DNA from 3 places in the Microbacterium sp. ARD32 genome. Region 2 is predicted to be linked to each of the others. Evidence: predicted binding sites of a transcription regulator. Region 2 holds the regulator's gene; each other region holds the start of a gene.
What was found. The regulator LexA, encoded in region 2, represses DNA repair genes until DNA is damaged. The targets are predictions, from matches to a motif close to TCGAACANNTGTTCGA.
Positions count from the first base shown of each region.

Region 1: Q9R19_RS11045 (HNH endonuclease signature motif containing protein) is a predicted target of LexA. The motif match lies at 4,025-4,040, and genes of this name have one in related genera.
Region 3: Q9R19_RS00505 (Rv2578c family radical SAM protein) is a predicted target of LexA. The motif match lies at 1,937-1,952, and genes of this name have one in related genera.

Region 1 covers NZ_JAUZVD010000002.1:594,124-599,670, reverse strand. The annotation lists gene Q9R19_RS11065 (hypothetical protein) at 1-216, opposite strand, end outside; gene Q9R19_RS11060 (hypothetical protein) at 305-931, opposite strand; gene Q9R19_RS11055 (hypothetical protein) at 976-1,623, opposite strand; gene Q9R19_RS11050 (hypothetical protein) at 1,878-2,429, opposite strand; gene Q9R19_RS11045 (HNH endonuclease signature motif containing protein) at 2,481-4,013, opposite strand; gene Q9R19_RS11040 (acyl-CoA thioesterase) at 4,161-4,721, opposite strand; gene Q9R19_RS11035 (GNAT family N-acetyltransferase) at 4,841-5,347, shown strand; gene pntB (Re/Si-specific NAD(P)(+) transhydrogenase subunit beta) at 5,446-5,547, opposite strand, start outside.
Region 2 covers NZ_JAUZVD010000004.1:32,385-37,931, reverse strand. The annotation lists gene metE (5-methyltetrahydropteroyltriglutamate--homocysteine S-methyltransferase) at 1-805, shown strand, start outside; gene lexA (transcriptional repressor LexA) at 899-1,585, opposite strand; gene Q9R19_RS13330 (LysM peptidoglycan-binding domain-containing protein) at 1,889-2,275, shown strand; gene Q9R19_RS13325 (histidinol-phosphate transaminase) at 2,347-3,438, shown strand; gene hisB (imidazoleglycerol-phosphate dehydratase HisB) at 3,435-4,040, shown strand; gene hisH (imidazole glycerol phosphate synthase subunit HisH) at 4,037-4,675, shown strand; gene priA (bifunctional 1-(5-phosphoribosyl)-5-((5-phosphoribosylamino)methylideneamino)imidazole-4-carboxamide isomerase/phosphoribosylanthranilate isomerase PriA) at 4,775-5,521, shown strand; gene Q9R19_RS13305 (SseB family protein) at 5,505-5,547, shown strand, end outside.
Region 3 covers NZ_JAUZVD010000001.1:106,475-112,021, reverse strand. The annotation lists gene Q9R19_RS00525 (acyl-CoA dehydrogenase family protein) at 1-65, opposite strand, end outside; gene Q9R19_RS00520 (M15 family metallopeptidase) at 217-1,143, opposite strand; gene Q9R19_RS00515 (PIN domain-containing protein) at 1,219-1,578, opposite strand; gene Q9R19_RS00510 (hypothetical protein) at 1,596-1,859, opposite strand; gene Q9R19_RS00505 (Rv2578c family radical SAM protein) at 1,962-3,512, shown strand; gene Q9R19_RS00500 (hypothetical protein) at 3,554-3,739, opposite strand; gene Q9R19_RS00495 (DEAD/DEAH box helicase) at 3,844-5,547, opposite strand, start outside.

The DNA of each region.
Region 1 (5,547 bases), on a different contig from region 2:
GTCGCGCAGCACGAGGAACATCGCGACGTAGCTGATCAGCCGCGCGAGGATCGCGATGGGGAGGATGAGGAACCCCACGGTGGCCGAATGCGCGCCGACGACGCCGGCCAGCTGCACCACGGCGTAGTGCACGGCCACGCCGCCCAGATACCACGCCAGCATGGCCGGCCAGTGCCGGGCCAGCGTGCGCCCGGTCGTGACGAGGATCGCCTTCACGGCATCACGTTATCGCGAGTCGTGCGGTCTCATCGCCCGTCGTGCGGTCTCATCGCGAGTCGTGCGGTCTCATCGCGAGTCGTGCGGTCTAGTTCCAGGGCATCGCCAGGAACATGACCGAGGTGATGAACGCGCTCGTCAGGAACGCGAGTCCGGCCAGGACCACCGAGACGATGCCCAGCACCTTCCCCCGCCCGCTGCGGATGGCGAGGATGCCGAGCACGATGCCCACGATCGCGAGGACGAGGCCGATCACCGGGATCCAGCCGCCCAGGAAGGCCACGCCGGCGACGATGATCGCGGCGATCGCCATGCCGCCGACGCCCGGCGAGGACGGGGCGCCGTAGGCGCCGTAGGCGGCGGGGGCGCCGTAGCCGGGGTAGGTGGTCACCGGATATCCCTGCGGGGAGTACGTCGGCTGCTGCTGTGGGTAGTCGGCGTAGGGCGGCTGCGACGGAGGCTGATACGCCGGAGGCTCGGACTGCGCGGCCGGCTGGTACTGCGCGGACGGCTGGTACTGCGCGGACAGCTGGTACTGCGCGGACAGCTGGTACTGCTGGTCGGGCAGAGGCGGCTGGTACTGAGCCGACGGCTGGTACTGCTCCGGCGCCTGGAAGGCCGGCGGCGCCGGGGGCGGCTGCACCGGCGCGGGTGGTTGCACGGGCGCGGGTGGCTGCACCGCATCGGCGCCGGCGTTCGACGGGTCGTAGGACATGGATCTCCCCTTTGATGACGCTCCTCAGCTTAGAGTGCGGACGGTCATCGGGTGGGGCAGCCGGGTGCGGTGGGGTCTTCGTTGCAGGTGTGGGCGACGAGGGCGGTGTGGGCTTCGTAGATGCGGATGCTCTGTTCGGGGCCGGGGATGGTGAGGGTGCCGGGGACGGGGATCCAGCCGGTGCCGAGGTCGATCTCGGCGGTGTAGATGGTTTCGGCGGTGGCGGTGTAGGTGCCGCGTTCGGCGTAGACGTGGCTGGTGTCGGTCGGGGTGAACTGCGGCACGTGCAGGTTCTCCCAGGTGGTGCCGGGGGTGGTGGTCGTCGCTGTCGTGGTGTCGCCGTAGTCGAAGGTGAAGGATGCCGGGGTGAAGCGGGCGGTGATCGGGTAGCCGAACAGTTCCCCGTCTCGGGTGTGCACGTCGGCGTCGACGATGAAGTTGGTGGGCAGGCCCGCCACACCGAGGTTGTGGGGTTCCCCGGTCAGGGTGGCGGGCGCCGGGGCGAAGGAGGCCAGGTCGGTGATCGTGACCGCCGGGAATCCCGGATCGGCCGGATCCTCCTGCTCCGGGTCGTGGTCCGGGTCGTCGGTGTCGGGGCGGATGCAGTGATCGGGCAGACTCGTCCACTCCAGGCACAGCCGCTCCAACGGCACCTGCGACGCCCCCTCACCGGGCGACCACGCTGAATCCATCAGCGAATCAGCCCGACCCTGCCCAGCACCGGATCCGTCGACCACCGGGGTTGTGCGGACTTGACTTCTGGAGGGAGGTCCGCCCCGGTGACCCTCAGTTCCAGGTGCGGTCTTGCTTGCCGCTGTCTTCAGCACGTCGCTGTCGATGCTTGCCACGAAATCGGTGCCACCCAAGCCCCGTGTATCAGGCGGCGGCGGGTCGACCTGAGCGGGCAAACTGATGAGCATCGCACCAACGACTGCGATTACTGGCGTCAGTCCGCGCATTTCTTCTCCCGGTCATCGTCGGCATGGGAGATGAGCAATCCGTCGCCCTCCTGGACGAAAGTCACGACTGCGGTGTAAGTGTCAGGGCGATCATCCGGAACGATCGACGCGCCGGTCTCATCAGTGATATCGGTATCGCTCACATCGACGGTCACGCACCCGACCACCTGCGCAAAGGCCCCTGATGTGGTGAGCCCATGAAATCCACGTACGACTGTGTTGCCCGTCAGCGTGAATCCTTCCGCGTGCATTGTGCTGAGGTTCTTCTTATCGCGGCTTTGGAAATCGCCCGTCGTCTCTTCGAAAGCAGGCTCGAACGTCTTCGGGTCGCTGGTGTCGACGTTGTTCAGCGCATCTGTATAGGCCCGGTAGGTCCTCTCAGCCGCAGCGAACGCCTCCTCGTCGCTGGCGAACAGCTGCGTCTTCGTGGGTTTCGGCTTCGGCGCAGGCTCCGGCGTGCAGGCCGCGAGCATCCCGAGAGCGAGCATCCCGGCGGACAGCGCACCGAGCGCGCGGACGGTGGTCGTCGTGGCAGTCACCCGGACACGGTAACGCGAACAACCTGACGCGCGCAGAAGTTATCCACAGGCTCAGAACGGTGAGCCCGTATCGCCTGGCGGTCGTGACCGATCGTGTTCGATGGGGTCTGGGGGCCCGGAGGGCGTGAACATGACGCGGCGGGGTGGCCGGTCGAGGTGGGTGGTGCCGTCGGGAGCGGTCCATTGGAGGGTGCCGTCGGGGAGTTGCCGGGCGGCCCATCGGTGCGCGTCGGGCACGCTCGGGTGTTTGAGCGTGTGGTGGGCCGGGCACAGATGGGCGAGGTTGTCGAGGGAGGTGGGTCCGCCCAGCGCCCAGTCGCGGGTGTGATCGGTCTCGCATCGGTGCAGCGGCTGCCGGCAGCCGGGGAATCTGCAGTGCTGGTCACGTGCACGCAGGTAGCGGCGCATGCCGGCGGTGGGCTGGTACGTGTCGGTGTGAGTGACCATGCCGTCCGCGTCGAGGAACAGGCGCGTCCACGAGGTCGCTCTTCCTGCCAGGGTGCGAGCCGTGTCGGGGTGGAGTGTTCCGGTTCCGTCGAGTTGGGCAGGTTTGTCGTCGCGTCCGCTGAGGGTGCTCCCGTCGATGGTGACCTGGATGCGGGCGGTGATGTTCTCCATCCCATCGCCGAAGACCGTGGACGGGTCTGCGGCCAGGAGCAGGTCGCTGAGCAGTTCGGCGCGGATCTGTCCGATCGGGCGCGGGTCTTCCGGAATGATGATCGGGACCGGGCCGCGTTCGATGATGCGATCCATCATCTCCAGGTACGCGTCGATCGCTTCAGGAGTGCTGGCCGGGTCGCCCTCGTCAGGGCCGTGCCACACGAACGGGTCGATCGTGAATGTTCCCTCAGCGGTGATCACTTCCACAGCCCGATCGGCTTCGGCCAGGAACTGCTCATCGACCGGGAGGGCGGGATGCCGGTCCTCGCCGTGCTGCTTCTGGTGGCGGACCATCGTGTTCAACCGGTCCATGATCGCCTCGGCCCGGTGGGTGGGCAGCAGCGCTGTCAGCAGCGACAGCTCGTCATCGACCGGGCGGGACTTCACGTCCTGCTCCGTCAGGGCGTCCCGATGCCGGTCGGTGACCGTCTGCGGTGCGAGCACGGCCGCCAGCTCCCGGGCGTGAGCGCGTGTGCGGGCCGGGGACTCCGTCTCAGCGAACTCGATCGCCGCGGCCTGGAACAGCCCGAGTAGGTCGGGCGGGATGCGTTCCTCACGGATCGCGGCCTGCACCGCAGAGGCCGCGGTCAGGATCTCCCGCACATGCGCGACCGTGATCGCGCCATCCTCGAGCGCCTCACGGAGCGCACCGAACTCCTCACCCAGCATCCGCGCGTCAGCGAACGCATGCTCGATGGTTCCCTTCGCCGCACGCCCCGCCACCGTGAACTCCGCGATCATCGACCGTTCGATCACCCGCCGATGCATCGGTGCCTCAGCGACATCCTCGTCCAAGAGCTCCAGCCGCTGACCCAGCAGCGCCGCCGCACGCGCCTCGAGCGCATTGATCTGCCGCCGCACTCGCACCCACTCCTCACGCAGTGCGACCTGACGGTCGGTGCGCGTGACGGGCGAAGTCTTCATACCCACGAGTATAGAACAAAGATTCGAACAACGGAAGGGCCGGGAACTGCCGGACCGCATTCCGTCTCGCTGGCGCTCGCTCAATGACCGGGAAGGGAAGCTGGCGCTCGCTCAAATGACCGGGGGGGGCGGGAGCGCCGAGGACAGTCAGCTCCAGACGCTGGGGGCGGGCTTCCTCGTGGAGGGCAGAGCCGACGCGGACGCCCACTCGTGAATCCACTCATCAGCATCCGGGACGCCCGACGGCCTTCCCACGGCGGCGAAGAGCTCGTCGTGTCCCACCGTGCCGCCGCTGCGGCGCAGCATCCGCGCCCTCACGATAACGCGCGCGTACACCTCGCCGTCGACCACGGCCCGGTGCTCCAGGAACACGGCCCTGTCGTCGTGCCCGACGAAACGGGACTCCACATCGAAGCGCTGCCACAGCTGCAGCGACTTGCGGAAGGTGACCGTCTCGCTGGAGACGACCGCGTACCAGCCGCGCTGCTTCATCGCATCGAACAGTCCGGTTCTGATGAGCAGATCCCAGCGGCCCAGGTCGAACAGGGACAGGTACCGGCCGTTGTTCATGTGCCGCAGGATGTCGATGTCCGTGGGCAGCGTGGTGAGCCGGATGCGCCCGATCGCGGCGGACTCCAGACTGCGCCCACGGCGCACGGCGACCCGGGCGCGGAGGATGACGAGAAGCGTGCGCCAGATCACATTCACACCCGCCGATGGTAGTGATCCTCGACAGATCACCCAAGTCCGTTGGATGGATGCTACAGATACCGCTCCTGGTTACCGTCCGATTTCACCTGCCGCGCCCTCGCGCGTAGAGTCACGGCATGAGCGCCGAAGCCCAGCCCGAGATCATCGTCCGTCCGGTCCGCGATGTGGATGCGGAGGCCCTCGGTCGCGTGCACGCGCAGACGTGGCACGAGACCTACGACCACCTGATCAGCAAGGCCGCGCTGGAGCGGATCTCGCCCCGTCGCATGGCCGAGCTGTGGACCAACTGGGCCCGTCAGGGCGACGACTTCAAGATGAGCGCTGCGCTCGTCGACGGGGAGATCGTCGGCTTCGTGGGCTCGGGACCGGCCCGCGACAAGGACGCTCCGGCGATGAGGGAGCTCTACTTCATCTACCTGCTCGACGCCTACCACGGCACCGGTCTCGGCCAGCAGCTGTTCGATGCAGCGGTCGACGAGGGCGAGCCGCTGTACCTGTGGGTCGCCGAGGACAATCCCCGCGCGCATCGCTTCTACGTGCGCAACGGCTTCGCGCTCGACGGCGCCACCCACACCGAGCCCTTCCTGGGCGAGACTCTCACCGAGGTCCGCTTCGTGCGCTGATCCCTCCTTGGCGCGGCAGAGCCCGTCTATGTGGCGCATTCCGCCCCTATTCCTCCGGATTCAGGGCCATTCGCGCCACATAGACGGGCCTTTTGGAGTCACAGCGCGCGGATGATGTCCTCCACCCGTTCCTTGGCGTCGCCGAACAGCATCTGGGCGTTCTCGCGGAAGAACAGCGGGTTCTGCACGCCCGCGTAGCC
Region 2 (5,547 bases):
GCAGTACTTCGCCGAGCACCTGGACGGATTCGCCGTCACCGAGAACGGCTGGGTGCAGTCGTACGGCTCGCGCGCCACGCGTCCCTCGATCCTGTGGGGCGACGTGTCGCGCCCCGCGCCGATCACGGTCTCCTGGGCCGCGTACGCGCAGTCGCTCAGCGCCAAGCACGTCAAGGGCATGCTCACCGGTCCCGTCACGATCCTGGCCTGGTCGTTCGTCCGCGACGACCAACCCCTGGGCGAGACGGCCGATCAGGTCGCGCTCGCGCTGCGCGATGAGATCGCCGATCTCGAGGCGGCGGGCATCGCCATCATCCAGGTCGACGAGCCGGCGCTGCGCGAGCTGCTGCCGCTGAAGCGGGCGGACCAGGCGGCGTACCTGGACTGGTCGGTCAACTCGTTCCGCCTGGCCACGGGCGGGGCGGCGGCGGCCACCCAGATCCACACCCACCTCTGCTACTCGGAGTTCGGCGTCGTGATCGATGCGATCCGGGCGCTGGACGCCGACGTCACCTCCATCGAAGCGGCCCGCAGCCGCATGGAGGTCGTCGCCGACATCGCCGCGCAGGGCTTCGACCACGGCATCGGACCCGGCGTCTACGACATCCACTCGCCGCGCGTGCCGAGCGTGGCAGAGGTCGAGGCGCTGCTGCGGCGCGCGGTGGACGAACTGCCGCTGCGGCAGCTGTGGGTCAACCCGGACTGCGGACTGAAGACCCGCGGCTACGACGAGACGGTCGCGTCGCTGCGCAACATCGTGGAGGCGACGCGCCGCGTGCGCGAGGACGTGAACGTCCCCGCCTGAGCTCTCTCGCCGAGACCCCTCCGCACCGTCGAAACCCCTCCTGAATCACGCGATTCAGGAGGGGTTTCGGCAATCAGGAGGGGTTTCGGCGGATCAGACGGCGCGCAGCACCGCCACGACCTTGCCGAGCACCACGGCCTCGTCGCCGAGGATCGGCTCGAAGGCGGAGTTGCGGGGGAGCAGCCAGGTGTGGCCGTCGCGGCGGCGGAAGGTCTTCACGGTGGCCTCCCCGTCGATCATCGCGGCGACGATCTCGCCGTTCTCGGCGTTGTTCTGCGTGCGCACGACCACCCAGTCGCCGTCGCAGATCGCGGCATCGATCATCGACTCGCCGCTGACCTTCAGCATGAACAGATCGCCCTTGCCGACCAGCTGGCGGGGGAGCGGGAATATCTCCTCCACCTGCTGATCGGCGGTGATCGGCACGCCCGCCGCGATCTGTCCGACCAGCGGCACCAGCGCCGCATCGCCGACGGCCGGCGCGGCATCGGCCGGGTTCTCGGCGCTCGTGCCGGGCAGGTCGATCAGCACCTCCATCGCGCGGGTCTTCCCCGGGTCGCGGCGCAGGTAGCCGCTCAGCTCGAGCTGGCCCAGCTGGTGGGTCACGCTGGAGAGCGACTTGAGTCCGACGGCATCGCCGATCTCGCGCATGCTCGGCGGATAGCCGTGCCGGGCGATCGAGGTCTGGATCACCTCGAGGATGGCCAGCTGCTTCGCGCTCAGGCTCTTGCGCCGACGCGTGCGCGGCGCCTCGGCTGCGGGGGCGGGGGTCTCGCTCATCGGTGCTCCTTCGTGCGTGCGGGTCGTGCGGAATCCGCGTCAGTGCGGTCGTCCGCTTCGAATGTCGGTGGCCAGTGGTGTGCTGTCCATATCGAAACCGTATCCGAGAAACGGCCGAGATCGGAAGATCCGTTCGAGCGTGTCGGGCGGATTCCCGATCGGATTTCGAAGAACGCTTGACAGATGTTCGATATCGAAGATACATTCGGAACACAGCTTCGCATCCGGCATCCCCGGCCGGATGCCGGATGCGAAAGCTGGAACGCTTCCGCCGCGAGGCGGGCAGAGACAGAGGAGCCGCACATGAGCACGATCAGCATCCAGAGCCCCGCGATCCTTCGCGCCTCCGGCGGCGCGTCGTCCCGTGTGACGCACCGCACCAGGCTGCGCCTGACGGCGAGAGGGCGTCGTGTGCTCGCGGGATTCGCTGCGGCTCCGCTGATCGCCGGCATCGCGTTCTCGGTCCTGGCCGGCGGCTCGGCACTCGCCTCCGGTGAGGAGAGCGCCCCAGTCGCGTTCGAGAGCGTCACGGTGCTGCCGGGTGACACGCTGTGGTCGATCGCGGCAGAGGTGGCTCCCGGGATCGACCCCCGCGAGGTGATCGACGACATCATGCGGCTGAACAACCTCGGCACGGGCGCGATCCAGGCCGGCGCCGAGATCGCCATCCCCGCGCAGTACGAGCACTGACGCTTCGACAGGCACAGCGGCCCACGGGGGATGCGTCACTTCGGAGTGAGTCCGCCGTTGCGCGCTCTACCATGGGAAGAGTGACCTCTCTCGACGAGCTGCCCCTCCGCGACGATCTTCGCGGACTCACGCCGTACGGTGCTCCTCAGGTGCCGCTGCCGGTGGCGTTGAACGTCAACGAGAACACGCATGCCGTTCCCGAAGCGGTCGTCGCAGACATCCTCGACGACGTGGCCATCGCCCTGAGCGACGTCAACCGCTACCCCGACCGCGAGTTCACCGAGCTGAGGGAGGCGTTCGCGACCTACCTGGGTCACAACCTCCGCGCGGAGCAGATCTGGGCCGGCAACGGCTCGAACGAGGTGCTGCAGCACATCCTGCAGGCGTTCGCAGGCCCCGGGCGCTCGGTGTTCGGCTTCGCGCCGACGTATTCGATGTATCCGCTGATCGCTCAGGGCACCGGTGCCGCGTGGATCGCCGGCACCCGCGAGGATGACTACACGATCACACCCGAGGACGCGGCGGCGCAGGTGGCTGCCGCGGACCCGGACGTCGTGCTGCTGTGCACGCCCAACAACCCCACCGGCACGCCGCTCGGCCTGGACGTGATCGAGGCCGTCTACGACGCCGCCCGCGGTGTCGTGGTGGTCGATGAGGCGTATCAGGAGTTCGCGCCGAGAGAGGCGGCCTCCGCGCTCAGCCTGCTGCCCGGTCGCGCGCGGCTGGCCGTCTCCCGCACCATGAGCAAGGCGTTCGCCTTCGCCGGCGGTCGGGTCGGGTATCTCGCCGCCGACCCCACGTTCATCGACGCGCTGCGCCTGGTGCGCCTGCCGTACCACCTGAGCGCCCTCACGCAGGCGGCGGCCACGGCCGCGCTGCGGAACTCGTCCACGATGCTGGCCATGGTCGACGAGATCGTCGAGCAGCGCGATCGCATCTCGGCGACCCTGCAGGCGCTCGGGTACGCGCCGCACCCGTCGTGGTCCAACTTCGTGCTGTTCGGCGGCGTCGATGATCCGCAGGAGCTCTGGAGGGCGCTCTACGACCGCGGCGTGCTCATCCGCGACGTCGGCATCCCCGGGCACCTGCGCGTCACCGCCGGCACCGAAGCCGAGACCACCGCCTTCCTGGAAGCACTCGCGTCGATAGGATCACCAGCATGACCGCGTCCCGCATCGCCAGCCGCACCCGCAGCACGTCCGAGTCGACGGTCGAGGTCGAGGTGAACCTCGACGGCACGGGCCGCAGCGAGATCAGCACCTCGGTGCCGTTCTTCGATCACATGCTCACCGCGTTCGCGAAGCACTCCCTGACCGACCTGACTGTCCGCGCGACCGGCGACACGCACATCGACGCGCACCACACGGTGGAGGACATCTCGATCGTGCTCGGGCAGGCGATCCGCGAGGCGCTCGGCGACAAGTCGGGCATCTCCCGGTACGGCGATGCGCTCGTCCCGCTGGACGAAGCGCTCGCCCAGGCCGTGGTCGACATCTCCGGCCGCCCGTTCCTGGTGCACGAGGGCGAGCCCGCCGGCTTCGAGCTGCACCTGATCGGCGGTCACTTCACGGGCTCGCTCGTGCGGCACGTGTTCGAGGCCATCACCTTCAACGCCGCGCTGACGGTGCACGTGCGCGTGCTGGGCGGACGCGATCCGCACCACATCGCCGAGGCGGAGTTCAAGGCGTTCGCACGCGCGTTCCGGCAGGCCAAGGCCCTCGACCCGCTGATCGACGGCATCCCCTCCACCAAGGGCGCACTGTGACGCGATCCCCGAGGGTAGTCGTCTTCGACTACGAGTCCGGCAACGTGCACTCCGCGGTCAAGGCACTCGCCGCCGCCGGTGCCGACGTGGAGCTCACCGGCGACCGTGATCGCGCGCTGGAGGCCGACGGCCTGTTCGTCCCCGGGGTCGGGGCGTTCGCCGCGGTCGTCGACGCGCTGCGCGCGCACGGCGGCGATGAGATCATCGACCGCCGTCTGGCCGGGGGCCGTCCGGTGCTGGGCGTGTGCGTCGGCATGCAGGTGATGTTCGAGCGCGGCCTCGAGCGCGGTCTGGACGCCGAGGGCCTGGGGGAGTGGCCGGGCACGGTGCAGGAGCTGGATGCCGCCGTGCTGCCGCACATGGGCTGGAACACCGTCGAGGCCGGCGAGGGCAGCGTGCTCTTCCGCGGGATCGAGCAGGAGCGGTTCTACTTCGTGCACTCGTTCGCAGCCACGGACTGGCGCATCCAGGTGGAGGCGCCCTTCCCGCAGCCGGCGCTGACGTGGGCCGTGCACGGGCAGCGCTTCCTCGCCGCTGTCGAGAACGGCCCGCTGTCCGCCACGCAATTCCACCCCGAGAAGTCGGGCGATGCGGGCGTGCACCTGCTGCGCAACTGGGTGGGCTCCCTCACCTGAACGTCATGCGGCGCACCCCGTGTTGAACCGGGCACGGGGGCCGACTAGTGTCTTCTCTCGTGCTCGCATACCGCGGACGCCACCCGAATCAAGGACGTCATGAACGACTTCGCTCAGTCCCCCTCGCTGATCCTGCTTCCGGCAGTCGATGTCGCGGGCGGCAAGGCGGTGCGGCTCACCCAGGGTGAGGCCGGCACCGAGACCAGCTACGGCGACCCGGTCGACGCCGCAGGCGAATGGGTCGACCAGGGTGCGCAGTGGATCCACCTCGTCGATCTGGACGCCGCCTTCGGGCGCGGCAACAACGCGGGCATCCTGCGCAAGGTCATCAAGCAGTACCGCGGGGTGAGCATCGAGCTCTCCGGCGGCATCCGTGACGACGCCAGCCTCGAGGCGGCCCTGGAGTCCGGTGCCAACCGCATCAACCTGGGCACCGCCGCGCTGGAGAACCCCGAGTGGGCGGCCGATGTCATCGGCCGCTACGGCGAGGCGGTCGCGGTCGGCCTCGACGTGCGCGGCACCACTCTGGCCGCCCGCGGCTGGACGCAGGAGGGCGGCGACATCTGGGAGGTGCTGGAGCGGCTGGAGGAGGCCGGCTGCAGCCGCTACGTCGTCACCGACGTCACCAAGGACGGCACGCTGCGCGGCCCGAACCTCGACCTCCTGCGCGAGATCACCTCGCGCACGCTGAAGCCGGTGATCGCCTCGGGCGGGGTCTCCAGCCTGGACGACATCGCGGCGCTGCGCGAGCTGGTGCCGCTCGGTGTCGAGGGCGCCATCGTGGGCAAGGCGCTGTACGCGGGGCAGTTCACGCTGGTCGAGGCGCTGGATGCCGCCGGCTTCTGACGACGCCTGCGATCACGGCGCTCATC
Region 3 (5,547 bases), on a different contig from region 2:
TTGACGAAGTCCTTGACCAGGTCGCGGAAGGCCTCGTGATCCTCTTCGTAGATGTCGCGTTCCATGACGTCCTCCTCAAAGCCGTGTGCGTTCTCGCACCGGGAGTCTACGGCTCAGGCACTGCGGGAGACAGCGTGTTGTGGGAATGCGTTCCACAACGCCTGGGACTGCGTTCCGGGTTTGTGGGATGCCGTCAGTGAGCGATTCCGGATGCCGTCAGCGGGCGTAATCGGGCGCCGGCGGCAGGCCGAAGAAATCCTCCAGCGTGTGGAATCCGCCCTCGTGATACGCCTTCGCCAGCTCCACGCCGATGTAGCGCAGGTGCCACGGCTCCGGCATGTACCCCGTCTTCTGCGTCGCGCCGTCCTCGTAGCGGACGATGAAGCCGTACTCCCAGCCGTGCTGCACCACCCACCGGCTCTGCGAGGTCGTCCCGAAGGCGCCCAGGCCACTGCATCCACCACCGCAGGCGACGACGTCGACGGCCAGTCCGGTCTGGTGCTCACTGTGGCCGGGGCGCGCCGACCCGGCGTCCGCCTTCGACTCGCCCTCCGAGCGCACGAAGCGCGAGTACGTGATCTGCTGCAGTCCGTACGAGCGGTACGCGTTGTTCACGCCCATCGAACCCGCACCCGCGGCGCGGGCCGCGTCGCCCATGCGGCTCAGCGCGTCGGCGGCGGCCGGGCGCAGGCTGACCGAGCGGGACAGGCCGCGCAGACTGGATGCGGTGACCGAAGGGGCGTAATCCAGCGGGCTCAGTGCGTTCAGCTTGTTGACGACCACCCACTCGCGCTCCGGGTCGAGGAGGGAGATGCACGGCGCGTTGCCGGCCACCACGGCCGCGCGGAATGCCGCACCGCCGCCGAACGCCAGCACGGTCGCCGCATCGTCCCCGGCGGACAGGGCGTTCTTCACCGCGTCATCCGCACACGGATCGGCCGCCGGCGCCGCCGTCTGCTGCACATCGGGGAGCGCCATCGCCGCGGCGGGAGCGGGCAGCTCGACCGCGGCCGGGCCTGCTGCCAGCGGCCCTGAGACGAGCGCCAGCAGCGACGCGATCGCGGTGAACAGCACACCGATGGGCACAGCGATCCTGACGGCGAGGGGTTCACGCGACGCATGCCGGGACTGCGTGGCGCTCATCATTCCATTGTGAACCATGTGCCTGGCCGGATCGCCTGGCGGGTGCCGGCACGGATGCGCGCGCGCGATGCCGATTCAGGCTCCGACCACGGTGACGTCACGCCCGCGCGCAGCTGCCGCGAGTGCGGCATCGAATGTCGCCAGCGGCGATCCGGTCTCCGCAGCGAGCCCGAGCACGTAGCAGTCCGGCAGTGCGACACGCGTCGCCGCACGAAGCGACGCGATGCGCAGGGGCTCATCCGCATCAGGAGCCGACACGCGGATGCCCAGCCCGTCCACGAGGCGGGCCCGCACCTGATCCGCGAGACCCGCCCTGGCCGGGACGACCAGCACTTCCGCCAGCGTGACGGGATGGATCACCAGCTCGTCAGCCCCGACCACGAGAGACGCCGCCGACTCCGCATGCGGGTCCCGCGGCGACCGAAGCGCAATCACGACGCTCGCATCGAGAATCACGCGCGCCACTCCCCGCGAAGCTGCTCCAGCTCGTTCGGGTCGTAGAGGTCTCCGACGAGCGCGCGGAGCGCGTCTATCTCTCTCGCGCGCTCGACAGCGACGCGCGCATGCCGTTCGATGCCCGAGCGGTCGCCCTCCAGAGCCAGTCGGAGCATGAGCTCGCTTCGGGAAGCGTCCGGCCACCGCTCCGCGGCGCGCTCCAGCGCCGCCATCAGATCATCGTTGGGCGTGACCTGGATGCGGGGGTGTACCGTTGCCATGACTCGAGTGTACCACCGCCATCTCTCGATCATCAAGGAACATCTACGAAACTCAGTCGGTGCACATTGACTCTCTTTCGTTCACATGTTCTAATCTTGATCATGCGATGGCAGGGACAGACGATCGACGATGCGGATGCCTCGGCCCTGCCCGGGCTCGAGAAGCGCACCGGCATCGTGCAGTCGGTCACCACCCCGGAGTTCGCCGGGGTGACCTTTCACGAGGTGCTGGCGAAGTCCGCGCTGAACGCCGTGCCCGGCGCATCGCGGATGCCGTTCAACTGGACGATCAATCCTTATCGGGGATGCTCCCATGCCTGCGTCTATTGCCTGGATCCGGACACGCTCGTGCTGTGCGCAGACGGCCGCCGACGACCGATCGGAGATCTTGCGCTCGGTGACGAGATCATCGGCACCGAGCGTCGTGGGACGCACCGGCGTTACGTGCAGACTCGCGTCGAGGCGAAGTGGTCGACACGGAAGACTGCATACCGCATCACGCTCGCCGACGGCACCGGCCTGGTCGCGAGCGGTGACCATCGCTTCCTCACGGACCGCGGCTGGAAGCATGTCGCCAACGCGCACGCGGGCCAGCGGCCTCATCTCACCGTGAACAACCGACTGATGGGGTTCGGTGCAGCGTCGTCAGCACCGGCATTGGACATCGAGAGCATCGAGGGCACTGCCGTGAAGTCGGTCGCAGACCTCCGCGTCATGAGCATCGAGGCGTTGCCGGGCACTCGTGCGCTCATCGACATCACAACGGGCACCGGCGACTTCATCGCGAACGGGGTGGTCAGTCACAACTGCTTCGCTCGCGGCACGCACCAGTACCTGGATCTCGACGCCGGGCAGGACTTCGACTCGCAGATCGTCGTGAAGACCAACGTCGTCGAGGTGCTGCAGCGCGAACTGCGTCGCGGATCCTGGAAGCACGAGACCGTGGCGCTCGGCACCAACACCGACCCGTATCAGCGTGCCGAGGGGCGCTACCGGCTGATGCCGGGGATCATCCAGGCCCTCGCCGACTCGGGCACGCCGATGTCGATCCTCACCAAGGGCACGCTGATCCGCCGCGACATCCCCCTGCTCATCGAATGCGCGAAGCAGGTGCCGATCGACATCCAGATGTCGATCGCGATGTACGACGACGCCCTGCAGCATTCGATCGAGCCCGGCACGCCGACGACGCAGGCCCGGCTCGACACGGTGCGCGCGCTGACGGACGCCGGCTTCCGGGTCGGGGTGTTCCTGATGCCCGTGCTGCCGCACATCACCGACTCGATCGGTGCGATCGACGAGGCGCTGTCGCGCATTGCGGATGCCGGTGCCGACCACGCCGTGTACGGCGCCCTGCACCTGCGCGCGGGCGTGAAGCCCTGGTTCTTCGAATGGCTGCAGCGCGAGCGGCCCGACCTGGTCGCCTCCTACCGCGGGCTGTACCCGGGCGCGGCGTCCGAGGCGCCGAAGGGCTACCGCCAGTGGCTCGGCAAGCGGATGCGTCCGCTCATCCGCGCGCACGGGCTGCACACGCAGTCCGAGGAGGAGCACGACCGGATGCGAGGCATCATGCGCGCGCGGATGCGAGAGGCCCCGGCATCCACTGCCCCGGCATCCACTGCCGCGGCGTCGGCGCCCGCGATGCTGTTCTAGCGGGGTTCTCCGCATCCGCCGCCCGGGGCGCCGAGCCGCACTCAGTCGCGGCGTTGCAGCGGCTTGGTCCAGACGGCCAGGAAGAAAAGCGCGAACGGGCCGAAGATCAGCGTGACGAAGAACCACCACAGCTTCCCCCGCCCCTGCATGCCGGCCACTGCCGACGTCAGCAGCGCGACCGAGAGCCACACTGCACTGCCTACCGACGCTGTCTGCTGCCAATCCATGCATCAACTCTACGAGCGCCGATGGCAACAGCGCCGAAGCTCCGACGGCGAAGCGCCCCCGCCGAGCCCGGAACAGGCGTGGCGCTTCTCCGGCGTTGTGAACGTCAGGCGGTCAGCTCGGCCGCCGACGGCATCCGGCCCGCGATCTCCTCGATCACGTCGTCGCCGGGCTGCGCGCCCTCGAACGGCGCCTCGATCTCGGCGCGCGACAGCAGATCCTCCATCCGGCGGCGGCGGTGACGGGTGATCAGCGTGACCACGCGGCCCGAGCGACCGGCACGACCGGTGCGGCCGGAGCGGTGCAGATACGTCTTGTACTCGTCGGGCGCATCCGCCTGCACGACCAGATCGATGTCATCGACGTGGATGCCGCGAGCGGCGACATCCGTGGCGACCAGCACCTGCACCTTACCCGAGGTGAGCTTCTGCAGATTGCGGGTGCGCTTGCCCTGATTCAGGTCGCCGTGCAGCGAGACGGCCGGGATGCCGGCATCCTCGAACTGCTCGGCCAGCATCTCGGCGTAGGCGCGGGTGCGCGCGAAGACCAGCGTCTGCCCCTCGCGGTCGACCAGCGAGGTGAGGACCTCGGCCTTGTCGCGGTGCTCGATCACCAGCACGCGGTGGTCAATCGTGCTCGAGCTCTGGTCCTCACCCGCGACCTCGTACACGGCAGGCTCGACCAGGAACTCATCCACGATCGCGGCGACCTCACGGTCGAGCGTCGCCGAGAACAGCAGCTTCTGGCTGGTGGCCCCGTCGGGCAGGTCCGTCCCGGTCTTGCGCAGGATGCGCTGCACGGGCTCGGCGAACCCGAGTTCGGCCATGTGGTCGGCCTCGTCGAGCACGGCGATGCGCACCTCCGACAGGTCGAGCTTGCGCTGCTCGATCAGGTCCTCGATGCGGCCGGGCGTGCCGATCACGATGTCGACGCCCTTCTTCAGCGCGCCGACCTGGCGCGCCTGCGGCACGCCGCCGTAGATCTGGGTGGTGAACAGGCCGACGCTGCGTGCGATCGGCTGCACAGTGCGGTCGATCTGCAGCGCCAGCTCACGGGTCGGGGCGAGGATGAGAGCGCGCGGCTTGCGGCCGATCTCCCGGCGCTTGCCCTTCTGCGACAGCAGGATGCTCTCGACCAGCGGCGCCCCGAAGGCGATCGTCTTGCCCGAGCCGGTGCGGCCGCGGCCGAGCACGTCGCGCCCCTCGAGGATGCTGGGGATCGTCGCCGCCTGGATCGGGAACGGCGTCTCGGCGCCCATGTTCTTCAGGATCTCGACGATGTTCGAGCCCAGGCCCAGGTCGGCGAAGGTCACATCGGCGACCTCGGTGGCCTGCACGGCCTCGGCCTCGAGCCGCTCGTGCACGACATCGACGTGCTCCTCGTGCGCCTTGACGGTCGCCGCACGGTTCCAGTCGCTGCGGCTGGGACGGTCGTCGCGGTTCTGACGGATCGGACGCGCGTCGCGCTCCTGGCGCGGACGGTCATCGCGGTCGCCCTTCGACACGCTCAGGGACCGGCGCTCGGTGCGGTCGAATCCGCGCGAGCCGCGGTCATCCCTGTCGTAACGCGTGCGCTCGTTGCGGTCGAAACCGCCACGTGCACCACCACGGTCGTCGCGACGATCGAAACCACGGCCGCCACGTTCGTCACGACGGTCGAAGCCTCGCGATCCCCGCTCGTCGCGGTCGAAACGCGGGCGATCGTTGCGGTCGTAGCGGGAGCGGTCGTCACGGTCGTAGCGGGAGCGGTCGTCACGGTCGTAGCGCGGACGGTCGTCGCTGCGGCCCCGCCCCTTCGACAGGCTCAGGGA